DNA from 3 places in the Thalassobacillus sp. B23F22_16 genome. Region 3 is predicted to be linked to each of the others. Evidence: predicted binding sites of a transcription regulator. Region 3 holds the regulator's gene; each other region holds the start of a gene.
What was found. Region 3 encodes Rex, which represses fermentation and respiration genes when NADH is low (regulators of the CRP and FNR family bind a similar motif). Its sites were predicted from a motif close to TTGTGAAATATTTCACAA; they were not measured.

Region 1: a site for Rex is predicted at 2,058-2,075, ahead of ACGTNI_RS17455 (L-lactate dehydrogenase). Genes of this name have one in related genera too.
Region 2: a site for Rex is predicted at 1,527-1,544, ahead of ACGTNI_RS07665 (cytochrome ubiquinol oxidase subunit I). Genes of this name have one in related genera too.

The regions. Positions count from the first base shown of each region.
Region 1 is NZ_JBIEKD010000029.1:26,755-31,018, forward strand. It holds gene ACGTNI_RS17445 (rhomboid family intramembrane serine protease) at 1-606, opposite strand, end outside; gene yqgO (protein YqgO) at 824-1,000, opposite strand; gene ACGTNI_RS17455 (L-lactate dehydrogenase) at 1,053-2,018, opposite strand; gene ACGTNI_RS17460 (ThiF family adenylyltransferase) at 2,124-3,134, opposite strand; gene ACGTNI_RS17465 (5-formyltetrahydrofolate cyclo-ligase) at 3,170-3,727, opposite strand; gene rpmG (50S ribosomal protein L33) at 4,025-4,174, opposite strand.
Region 2 is NZ_JBIEKD010000007.1:60,326-64,589, reverse strand. It holds gene ACGTNI_RS07670 (ABC transporter ATP-binding protein) at 1-1,384, shown strand, start outside; gene ACGTNI_RS07665 (cytochrome ubiquinol oxidase subunit I) at 1,664-3,019, shown strand; gene ACGTNI_RS07660 (cytochrome d ubiquinol oxidase subunit II) at 3,019-4,032, shown strand; gene ACGTNI_RS07655 (potassium channel family protein) at 4,149-4,264, shown strand, end outside.
Region 3 is NZ_JBIEKD010000035.1:9,899-14,162, reverse strand. It holds gene ACGTNI_RS18505 (ABC-F family ATP-binding cassette domain-containing protein) at 1-573, opposite strand, end outside; gene moaC (cyclic pyranopterin monophosphate synthase MoaC) at 738-1,232, shown strand; gene ACGTNI_RS18495 (redox-sensing transcriptional repressor Rex) at 1,238-1,897, shown strand; gene ACGTNI_RS18490 (MDR family MFS transporter) at 2,085-3,503, shown strand; gene ACGTNI_RS18485 (GNAT family N-acetyltransferase) at 3,543-4,079, opposite strand; gene ACGTNI_RS18480 (YdiK family protein) at 4,137-4,264, opposite strand, start outside.

The DNA of each region.
Region 1 (4,264 bases), on a different contig from region 3:
TAGAAAAACAGCTATGTTGATAACTAAAAGTACACGTGTCATGAAAGGTTTACCATAATCGAACAACTTTTCTTGTTCTTTTCTACTTTTATCCCGCTGAAATAATATCTCCTGTTTCAGGTGTTCGACTTCTGCCTCTAATTCATGAATATCTATATTTATGAGATCTGGCTGTTGAGGTAACGGAGAAAGCTGCAACGCTTCATATAATTTGCCACGCTTTAGCTCTCGCTCAGATCGATCTAAATAATGCACTGTCAAGTACATGTCTTTCTTCCCTTTTACTTTTAATGGGCGTACCAGACCATCCCACTCATCAACAGGACTATATTCTGACACATAAACAGCGTGGACATTTATTTCCTTCCCCACGAACATATGCTTATTCTTCTGAATATGCTGATTGATGCGAGCAATGTCTTTTTTTATATGGTTCGACCAATCAAATTGGGAGCGATACAGCCTAACTATATGATTTTTACGATTTATTTGTTTTTCCAGCCACACTTCACTGGTCATTTCATTGACATGGAGGATATCAAAACCCTGGTTGACCACCAGGTCATGAGTCAGCTTCCAAAAATAAAATTCTTCCTCAATAAACATAGCCCGGCTCCTTCCTCCTCTTATCATATCATGGTCTAGAATATGGTAGAAATCCAACGATTATATTCTTAAAATAATTTTTTCAACAATAAAATAGTTACAAAAAAAAAGTGAAGCTTTATAAAGTTAAAAATTATTTACATAGGAATATAAAAAGAGTCTGAAGCGCCGGTATTGCTCGGCAGCTACAGACCCTGCATGCTTTCCTTCTTAATATTTATAAAGATGATGCTCGAAACATTCTTTCTCTCACACCAGGAATATTAATGAGGAAAATGGTCACCAATTTTCTGATCAATTGAATAGCAAGTAGTTGGTTGATCAGTTTAAAACGATATTTCAACAATAACAATAATATGGAAAAACCGATGATGGTAGAAACAACAGCTCTCATAAAGACACCCCTTCAAAATCAGTTGGATACCTTTATCTTTTCACAAAAGAGCTTATTTATTCTCGAAAAACTTATCAACCAGTGGGTCCATGGTCTCTCTAAGAACATCAGCAGATTTTTTAAACTTTTCCTTTTCCTCGTTATCTAAATTCAAGTGAAGTACTTCCCGGATTCCTGTCCGATTAACAATGGCAGGAACACCAATATACAGGTCTTCTTCCTCGTATTCCCCTTCTAAATAGGCTGAAACTGTAAGGATAGAGTTTTCATTGTGCAATATAGCTTTTGTGAGCCTCACCAGTCCCATCGCAATGCCGTAATAAGTTGCGCCTTTACGTTGGATGATATGGTAAGCAGCGTCACGGACATTGACGAAAATATCATCAAGATCTTCTACCTTGTATTGATCTGGACGGTCATGGATGCGGTCAAACACAGATCTGCCTCCAACATTAGCATGGCTCCAAACCGGCAATTCAGAGTCACCGTGCTCTCCCATGATGTAGGCATGTATATTTCGTGCATCGACATCAAAGTAATCGCTTAACAGGTAGCGAAGCCTTGCTGTATCTAATATCGTTCCTGAACCAATGACCCGATGAGATGGCAGTCCGGAAAATTTCCAAGTCATATACGTCAGGATATCGACAGGATTGGTTGCTACCAGGAAGATCCCATCGAAGCCGCTATTCATGACAGCAGTAACAATTTCTTTGAAAATGTTACTGTTCTTTTCTACTAAATCCAGCCTGGTTTCCCCTGGCTTCTGGTTCGCTCCAGCTGTAATGACTACCAAGTCAGCATCTTTACAATCCTGATAATCCCCGAACCAAATCTTTTTACTGCCAGGTGCAAATGGAACTCCATGATTAAGATCCATAGCATCCCCTTCAGATTTATCTTTATTTAGATCAATCATTACCAACTCATCCGCTACCCCTTGATTCAATAAAGCAAAAGCATAACTTGAACCGACAAACCCTGTCCCGATCAATGCAACACGATTTACTCTTTCCATTTTCAGCACTCCCCTCGTTTACTAACCTTACACTTTAGATTGTACACTATTTCACAAACTCTGCAATGAATGAAAGCGTTTGAAATCATGACAACTTTAGTAACTTCAAGAGCCAATTAGCCGATCATATAGAGTTTTTGCTCTAGAGACTTCCTCCACCCCTTGTATCAAGACCCTGCCATCTGGAAACAGTACTAAAGTTTCACCGCTATCTAACTCAGCTTTCAATAGGAAAGGTGTTTTTTTCACTTTAGCAACGGAGGTGAGACGTTGGTTCCACAGCTGTAAATCCAGCTCTGATTGTTTGTGTATCTGTACAGAATCTCTTCCACAAAGAACACTATAATCTTCATCAGCACCGGAATGAAGATAAGGATACTCACTAGTTTGACACGTCGTACAATATGTTACCGGTTTTTTCAGCTTCATGGAAAATTGCTGATTCTGCCAAATATCAAACGTTAATAAATCGCCTCTCAGAGCATTTTTGTTGTCTGTTAAATATTTCATCACTTCTACCACCTGGTGAGAAGATACCATATCAACCACCGGAGCAATGACCCCCACTGTATCACATGTCTGGCCACTACCTGCACCATCCGGAACAACACACCTTAAACATGGCGTCTTCCCTGGGATGAACAATGCCGTCATACCTCTTGAGCTGACAGCACCACCGTAGGCATACGGAATCCCAAGTTTAAAGCATGCATCATTCAGAAGGTATCGTGTGGAAAAATTATCGGTTCCATCTATTACTACGTCGACGCCTTCCATCAATTTTTCTATGTTATCAGCCGTAACATCTGTTACAATTCCTTCCACTGATATTTCCGAATTGATGTCTTTCAGTCTCTTTTCAGCAGCTACAGCTTTCGGCAGCATATCCTCCGCGTCCTTTTGGGTGTAAAGCATTTGACGCTGAAGGTTACTAAACTCGACAAAATCTCTGTCTACGATCCGGATATAACCCACACCCGCTCTGACAAGATGATTGCTGACTACTGTCCCCAGGGCACCGGCACCTACAACCAATACCGTTTTCCTGCTAAGAAGATCCTGACCTTCTTCTCCAATTGGTGGAAATAATACTTGTCTCGAATAACGACTATTCATATGCTTCCCTCCTACTGCAAAGATGATTAGCCTTATTAAAACACAAAACCATCCTCGGTTATCAAATGATCAACCGGAATATCAAAAGCTTCATGCGGAAGCGCCTCGACAACCTGTGCATTGGAAGCAAGAGCAACCGTCTTTCCCTGATAATCCGATAAGAAACGATCATAGTAGCCCCCGCCATACCCAATCCTATACCCACGGGTATCAAACAACAATCCAGGTACGATAATTAAATCAATGGCACTCTTTTTTTTAGGTTCACATAAATTCGGATTTGGCTCTTGCAAACCGTAAAAAACTGTTTCTAATTGATTGAAATCATCTAATTGATAAAAATGTAAATGGCGAGGCCCGGGGTCACATTTCGGAACAGCAGCTGTCTTTCCCAGTTGCCAGGACTTTTCAATAATAGGTGATGTATTCCATTCATTCTTTTGAGAAATAGTGATGCCAATCGTGTCTGCTTCTTTATATATCTCAGATTGGAGCAGCTGATCCGCCAATTTCTGCTCGATCAATCCTTTTTCATCCTTAGATAGACTGGCCATTATTTGCTTGCCCCTTGCCCTTAATTGGACTTTATCCATATAATCACTCCTAACCAGAAAAATTTTATCTTACGTATGTATTAACCCCATTTGACTTCTAAGAAGCTTATTCAACCATAGGGCCGAATTGTGGAAGACTCAGTTTCAAGATAGTAAGGGTTCTTTACCATAATAGCGTCAGGGCTGGTTGGGAAACTACTCGCTTTCCACTTATGGTAACAGATCCAACTATCTCGAAACTGAGTCTTCTGTTAAAGGGAGCTTTATCTGAAAATCATTGAGTGAGATTTAACAGACCTAGGTATAAAAAAACAGTAGGATCAAATATCCTACTGCTTACTTAGTTTCACGATGAAGCGTATATTTACGAAGACGTGGGCTATACTTTTTCAGCTCCAGGCGCTCCGGATTTGTACGCTTGTTTTTAGTTGTAATATAATTGCGGTCACCAGTTTCAGTGCAAGCAAGTGTAATATTTACACGCATGTTTATCCCTCCATATCCTATCTCGTTTCATATCTCTACTTGATAATATCAGACTTATTTATAATAGCAGAACTACTTTGGCGTTTCAAG
Region 2 (4,264 bases), on a different contig from region 3:
TGATATCAATTCATTGCAGGAACTGTTCACTAATGGAATTATCAATCTATTGATGGACATCGTGACCTTGCTTGGCATTATCATAATATTATTCGTGCTGAGCCCGAAACTGGCATTGGCGATCATGGTCGTCCTGCCAATCATGTTTTACATTTCAACAAAATTACGCCGGAATATCCGACGTTCCTGGCAGCGGGTTAGGATCCAGCAATCCCGCTTGAATTCTCATCTGAATGAAAGCATTCAGGGAATCCGGATCACCCAGTCGTTTTCGCAGGAAAAAGAAAATGCAGAGTTCTTTGATGGTGTCAATACCGACAGTTTTGAAGCCTGGCGGAACGCGACGAAGAAAAGTGCTATGTTCCGTCCATTTGTAGAAATGAGTAACGCCATTGGCACAGTCATTCTTATTTCTTATGGGGCGTGGCTGATCATTCAGGGACCGGCGAACGGGGGAATTGAAGTTGGTACCTTTGTCTCCTTTGCCTTTTTCCTCGGAATGTTCTGGGAGCCGATTTCACGTCTCGGACAGATGTATAACCAGCTGCTGATGGCAATGGCAGCGTCAGAACGGATATTTGAATTTCTTGATGAGCAGCCAAACGTGGCGGAGAAGCCAAATGCGAAACAGTTAGACCGCATCAAGGGTCATATCGAATTCGACCATGTCCAGTTTTCATATGATGATAAAAGGATTGCACTTCATGAAATTTCACTGGAGATGAAACAAGGGCAGACTGTAGCATTGGTCGGTCATACAGGTTCCGGTAAATCTACAATTGCCAATTTGATCAGTCGTTTCTATGATCCTACCAAAGGAGCTGTGAAAATTGATGGAACCGACCTGCGCGATGTTACCATTGACAGTGTCCGGCAGCAAATCAGTGTCGTCCTTCAGGATACCTTTATTTTTTCCGGCACCATCATGGAAAATATTCGTTTCGGCCGCCCGGATGCAACGGATGAGGAAGTAATCGAAGCGGCAAAGGTCGTCGGGGCTGATGAATTCATCCAGCGTCTTTCGAATGGATATGAGACAGAAGTGGAAGAACGAGGCAACGTTCTCTCTGCAGGGGAACGTCAATTACTCTCGTTTGCAAGAGCGCTGCTCGCTGATCCAAGAATCCTGATTCTGGATGAAGCGACAGCAAGCATCGATACAGAAACCGAAGTGAAAATTCAGTCGGCACTGCGCAGGTTACTAAAAGGAAGGACAGCGATCATTATCGCTCACCGTCTTTCTACGATCAGGGAAGCGGATAACATCATTGTTCTGGAGCATGGAAAGATTCTTGAACAAGGCAGCCATGATGAACTGATGGACCAAAAAGGTGAATATTACGACCTGGTCAAGACCCAATTCCAAATGCTAGACGCTATATAAAAAGCAAAGAAACCTCAAAACGCTTGGATGTCATAATCCAAGCGTTTTTTTAATTTAATCTTGTTTTGAAAACGGAGTCGAGCCAGGCTTTTTCTTTGGACAATAACGAAACAAATATTATACGATAAAAACTAGAAAGAATATGTGAAGTATGTCACAAAATAGTCATGATTATATTAAAAATAAAACGATTTCACATATTATACTAGGGTTAGTATTTTTAGGGTAGAGTAACCATAGAGACCATGTATTTTGAAGTGTAATGGGGAGGGAAGGTATTTGTTTGAATTAGATAACGTCATGCTAAGCAGGTTATTGACATCGTTAACGCTTGGTTTTCATATTATTTTTGCAACGATCGGGGTCGGGGTTCCGCTATTGATTTCCATTGCGGAATTCATGGGGATCAAAAAGAAAGACCCGAATTATACCCTGCTGGCCAGAAGGTGGACAAGAGGGTTCATTATACTCGTAGCGGTTGGTGTGGTAACCGGTACGGCTATTGGGTTGCAATTGTCCTTGTTATGGCCGAGTTTCATGCAGGTTGCTGGTAACGTCATCAGCCTCCCATTGTTCCTGGAAACGTTCGCCTTCTTTTTTGAGGCAATTTTTCTTGGTGCCTACTTATATACCTGGGATCGATTTAAAAAGCCGATCTATCATTGGTTTTTATCCATTCCTGTCGTGATTGGAGCCGGAATGTCGGCGTTTTTCATTACGACCGTCAACTCCTTTATGAATACACCGCAAGGGTTTGATGTCAAGGATGGAGCGTTAGTGAATGTCCAGCCGCTTGTTGCCATGTTCAATCCGGCGACACCGACGAAGGTGTTCCATGTGCTGTCGACAGCTTATTTGACATCTGCTGCGATCCTTGCGGCTATCACTGCTTTTTATATCATTAGAAAAAGAAACACGGAATACCATAAAAAAGCTTTAAAACTGACGGTCGGCTCCATATTCATTTTTGCTTTGTTGACGGCTGTCGCGGGGGATTTATCTGCGAAATTCCTGGCGCATGAACAACCGGAAAAACTGGCCGTAGCAGAATGGCATTTTGAAACAGAAGAAGGGGCAGACTTAATATTATTCGGTCGGTTGAACGAGGATAACGAGGTCGAAAATGCCCTTCGCCTGCCAAAAGCATTGAGCTTTCTTGCCACCGGAGATTTCAATGGCGAAGTAGTCGGGCTTGATCAATTTCCTGAAGATGAAATAGCTCCGTTATGGGTGCATTACATGTTTGACTTAATGGTGCTGATTGGATTCTATTCCTTAGGGGTGAGCTTGCTCTATTTGATAGTGGCTAAGGTGAAAAAATGGAATGAAAACAACAAATGGCTGTTGTGGCTGATTGTATTCAACGGGCCGCTTGCCATGCTTGCCATTGAATTCGGCTGGATTTATGCCGAGGTAGGACGGCAGCCATGGATTTTGAGAGGGTACATGACCGTTGCAGAAGGTGCCACTACCTCTCCGAATGTCGGCTGGATGCTCTTATTGTTCATTCTTTTATATACCGTGTTAGGGATCGGTGTCGTCACCGTGCTGCGCAAATTGTTCAAAAACAACCCTGCTGAATCAGAACTGGAACGGCATTATCCAGAATTCACGGCTAAAGGGGAGGAGCGCTGATGACATACGAACTGATAGGAATCACTGTATTATGGATCTTTTTATACGGCTACCTTATTGTTGCTTCGATTGATTTCGGTGCCGGATTTTTTGCCTATTATGCCAAGGTGACAAAGCGGGATCATTTAATCAATCGGTTGATTTCCCGTTATTTGTCCCCGGTGTGGGAAGTGACCAATGTTTTTTTCGTATTTTTCTTCGTGGGACTTGTCGGTTTCTTCCCGGATGCGGCCTATTACTACGGGCAGACACTGCTCGTTCCTGGGAGTATAGCAATTGTACTGATTGCTATCCGTGGCTCATTCTATGCATTTGAAAACTACGGGTCGAAACAGAGTAACGTTTATTTGTTCCTTTATGGAGCTACTGGTCTGTTGATTCCTGCTTCCTTATCAACAGCACTGACGATCTCGGAAGGCGGGTTCATAAAAGAGACCGCGGAAGGCGTACACTTACTGACAGGTGAATTACTAACCAGTCCGTATTCCTGGAGCGTGGTATTTCTAGCAATAGTTTCTGTCTTATATATCAGTGCAGCATTCCTAAGCTTCTATGCCCACCGTGCTGATGACCAGGGAGCATTAAACTTAGTGAAAAAGTATGCCTTGTTTTGGAGTTCGCCTACGATTATTGCCAGTCTCACCACATTTATTGCGATGAGTCAGCATAATGAAGATCACTTTAACCGGATGATGGAACTATGGTGGGTGTTTGGACTGTCTGTCGGGTTTTTCATGCTTGCAATCTTCCTGATTTACCAGGGCAAATATTACGGCTGGGCGTTCATAGCCGTCATGTTCCAGTTTTTCACCGCATTTTTCGGTTATGGTGCATCTCACTTGCCTTACCTGCTTTATCCTTATATTACCCTTTCCGAGGGTGTCGTCAATGATGCGATGGGGCTTGCACTGGTGATTGCCTTTATTGCCGGGTTGTTCCTATTGATTCCATCGCTCATTTTATTAATGAGGATGTTCTTGTTTGATGCTGATTATGTCAAAGGGAAAAAATGATGGTGACAGCCTCCCATACGCGGAGGCTGTGTTTAATTCTTTTGGAGTGGTCGTCGCAAACCTTAAATTATGATAGAATACTTCTATCTGATGTAAGCGAAAATGGAGGATTAACGATGAAGAAAGAGTATGCAGTCATTGGCTTGGGGCGCTTCGGCGGAAGTATCTGCAAGGAATTGAGCAAAGAAGGTCTTGAAGTACTCGCCATTGATTTAGATGAAGATAAAGTAAA
Region 3 (4,264 bases):
GTCCAGAATCAGGACATCCGGTTTGGAAAGCAACAGTTTCCCAAGCGAGAGCCGCGTTTTTTGACCGCCACTCAACGTATTGATCGGGGTAGCCAGATCGAAATCATGGAAGTTAAGACCGTTCAGTACGGCTTTTATATCGGCTTCATAATGATAGCCGCCTTCCATTTTGAATGTTTCCTGCTTACTGTCGTATTCCTTCAATAGTTGCTGGTATTCTTTTTCGTTTGCCATCAGGTCGGGGTCCGCCATCCGGCTTTCCATGGAACGAAGCTCGCTTTCTAGTTTCTTCAGATGGCTGAAGACTTTCTCCATCTCATCCCAAATCGTACGGTCGGATTCAAGTCCGGTATTCTGGGCCAGGTAGCCAATGGAAACGTCCTTTGGCTGAAACTTTTCCCCGCCATCATGAGCCATCTCTCCCGCCATGATTTTTAGCAGGGTGGACTTACCTGCGCCGTTACGACCGACAATGGCAATCCGGTCATTCGTTTGTACTTCTATTTTAATATTCGATAGAATGAGTTCAGCACCGAATCGTTTTTCAATCTGGTTCATCTGCATCAGAATCATGTTTGTTCACCTCAATGAGTCAAGTGTATCTTACATCAAAGCTGGCAGGCAAGAAGCATGATGGCAGATTGTGAAAAACTTAACGACTATCTTTTGCATTTTTGGTAAAATACAAGTAATGTAAATACACATAATAGAATTTCTGCTTCAAGGGAGGCTTTACTTTGACAGAGTTCACTCATTTCAATGAGCAGGGAAGGGCACGAATGGTCGATATCTCGGAAAAGGATGTCACCACGCGAACAGCGACTGCTGTATCCAGTGTCCAGGTAAACCATGAAATATATAAGAAGATCACCAATAAAGAAATCTCCAAAGGTGACGTGCTGTCGGTTGCTCAGGTTGCCGGAATCATGGCAGCTAAAAAGACACCCGACTGGATACCGATGTGCCACCCATTACAGCTGAAGGGTGTCGACGTCAATTTCGAATGGAAGCAAGAAGGGGAAGATACCTACCATTTGATGATTGATGCTTCAGTCAAAACGAAGGGAAGCACCGGTGTAGAAATGGAAGCGCTCACGGCAGCTTCAGCGACTGCGCTTACCGTTTATGATATGTGCAAAGCCGTTGATAAAGGAATGGTCATAGGACCTACCTATTTGATGGAGAAAACAGGCGGGAAAAGCGGGGACTTCTATAGAGAAAGCAAGGAGTGAAAGATATGGATATCGAGCAACATAAAATACCACAAGCGACAGCGAAGCGGCTGCCATTATATTTTCGATTCATCAATAATCTGCACAGCCAGGGGAAACAGCGTGTATCCTCCAAAGAGCTCAGTGATGCGGTCAAAGTTGATTCTGCTACCATCCGCCGCGACTTTTCTTATTTTGGAGCCCTTGGTAAAAAAGGTTATGGCTATAACGTTGAATACTTGCTTTCCTTTTTCCGAAAAACGCTTGATCAGGATGAAATCACAAAAGTTGCCTTGATTGGTGTCGGTAATCTAGGTACCGCGTTTTTACATTATAATTTCATGAAGAACAATAATACTAAAATTGAGTACGCATTCGACTCTAATGCGGATAAAGTAGGAACAGAAATCGGCGGAGTGCCTGTGAAGCATATCGATGAACTCGAAGATATGGTAAAAGGCGATATCACTGCAGCGATACTTACCGTTCCGTCTGCAGCAGCCCAGGGTATTACGGACCGGCTTGTCCACTCTGGTGTTTCCGGGATTTTGAATTTCACACCAGCAAGAATCACGGTGCCGGAACATATCCGGGTCCACCATATCGATTTGTCGATCGAACTTCAAGCGCTGGTGTATTTCCTGAAACACTATCCGCTTGAAGCGGGCGAGGAACAAGAAGAATAAAAGGATGACCACCACGGTCGTCCTTTTTTGGTTACACAGGAGTTTTACCGTTTTCCTTTGGTTTCAAGTTTAGATATTACACGGAAGGTGTATATCATGGAAGGCAAGATGAGAGAAGTGGCTGGGTTACTATGGTATAGTAGATGATAGTTCGTGTTTCGAAATAAATTAACTGGAGGGGAGCTGTATGGGCAAGTTGCCATCAAAATGGCTGGTTGTCGTTTCCGTTTTATTTGGAACTTTCACGGTCATATTGAATAACAGCATGCTGAATCCGACGCTTCCCCGATTCATGGAAATTTTTGATGCTAATGCGGTAGATGTCGGCTGGATGCTGACAATTTTTATGGTTTCCATGGGGATGACAATGCCTCTTACGGGGTATTTTGGAGACCGGTTCGGCAAGAAGAAAGTATATTTGATTGGCCTCAGTGTCTTCATTATCGGGTCGATTGCCGGTTCGCTCGCTCCGTCGTTAGGCATGATTATCGTCGCCCAGGCAATTCAGGGGATGGCAGGCGGTCTAATGATGCCGATAGCGATGGCACTGATTTTCAATGCTTTTCCTAGGGATGAACGGGGGCTGGCTGTCGGTATCTACGGAATCTCTGTCATGGTCGCTCCAGCCATCGGTCCGACGATCGGCGGGGTTATCATCGAGTTCTTCGCCTGGCAGTGGCTGTTTTTATTCAACATACCGTTCGGCTTGCTTGGCATATTGTTATCGAGCAAGTATTTGAAACCGACCGAGACAAAGCCGGATCTGAAATTCGATGCAGGCGGCTTTGTGATCGTCACTACGGGGATTGGTGCCATCCTTTATGCACTTGGAAGAGGGAGGACGCTGGAATTACTGCTGTCTCCTGTGAGTATGGTACTAATCATCGGAGGTATCCTGGCGTTAGTGGCTTTCGTTTTTTATGAAAACCGCCAGGAACAGCCGTTATTGAACCTATCTGTATTCAAGGTGCCAACGTATTCGGTATCGATTCTTGTTACATCAGCGGCCTCGATCGGTCTTTTCTCCGGTATTTTCTTATTGCCATTATTGATTCAGAATGTCTATGGGTTAGGGGAGATCAAAACAGGCCTTCTGTTTCTGCCGGCTGCAGCGGCCAGTGGATTATTCATGTCGATTGGTGGAAGGCTGCTTGATAAAAAAGGGCCGAAGTTCGTCGTTCCTCCCGGCCTTGCCATCATGGCAGTAGCAACCCTGGGGTTAAGTTTTCTGAGCCTTGATACGCCATATTGGTGGATATTAGTATTGAATACGATCCGAGGTCTTGGAATGGGGATGGGGAACATGCCCGCCACGACATCCGGTATGAACGCAATCCCGGAACATCTCGTAGCACAGGGTTCTGCGATGAACAATATCTTACGGCAGATATCATCTTCGTTAGGGATCGTTTTCTTCTCCATTTATTATGAAGTAAGACGTGCAGCGATTGCGACCTCGCCCGATTTGGATATGCAGGCAGCAACCTTGCAGACACTTAATGAGGCTTTTCTCGTATCCGCAGTCATATTGATCATTGCGATTCCATTTTCTTTCATCTTAAAGGGTGTGGAAAGTGATAAAAAGGAAAGCCAGGAAAACAATTAACGCCTCGACTCAGCTTAAAGAGCTGAGCAGAGGCGTTTTTTACTTTATCCATTCATAGTCTAGCAGTCCATACAGGTGCATATCGAATGCTTGTCCGTCGCGAAGGAGGAATTCCCGGTGGGTGCCTTCTTTTTTGAAGCCGAGTTTTTCGTACATGGAGATGGCAGGCTGGTTATAGGAAAATACCGTCAACTGAAGACGGTGGAGGTTGCATTCATAAAAGGCGAAATCGATCAGTAATTGCATCGCCTCCATGCCGTAACCTTTTCCCTGATATTCTTCATCGCCGATGGCAATGCTGACCCAGCCGTTTCGATGAATCCATAAGATGCTTTCTAATTCCACATATCCGACAAATTCATTGCTTTCATTCCGAATCGAAAAGGTGTATTGGTTGTTAGACTCATTGGACTCTTGGAGCCATGACTCCAACTGGTCCATTGTTCTCGGGGCTGCTGGCAATGCGTCAAACAGGCGGGAGAAATTAGAGTTGTGATACCAGTCTGCTATCGCCTCGAGGTCTTCCTTGGTCACCTGTGTCAGTCTCACCTGTTTTCCTTGTAATAAAGTCTTCATCGTTATGTATCCCCCTTTAAACAAAAAGAAGCCTGTTAAAAAACAGGCCTCGTGTTGTTATTTCTTATTTGAATTTTTCAGCCTGATGTGCAGATTGAATAAACGGATTGAAACGGCAAAATCAAAAGTGGCCAGAATAGCCAGAAAGATCGTAATGAAATTCCAGATCGTATCATCGACACTTT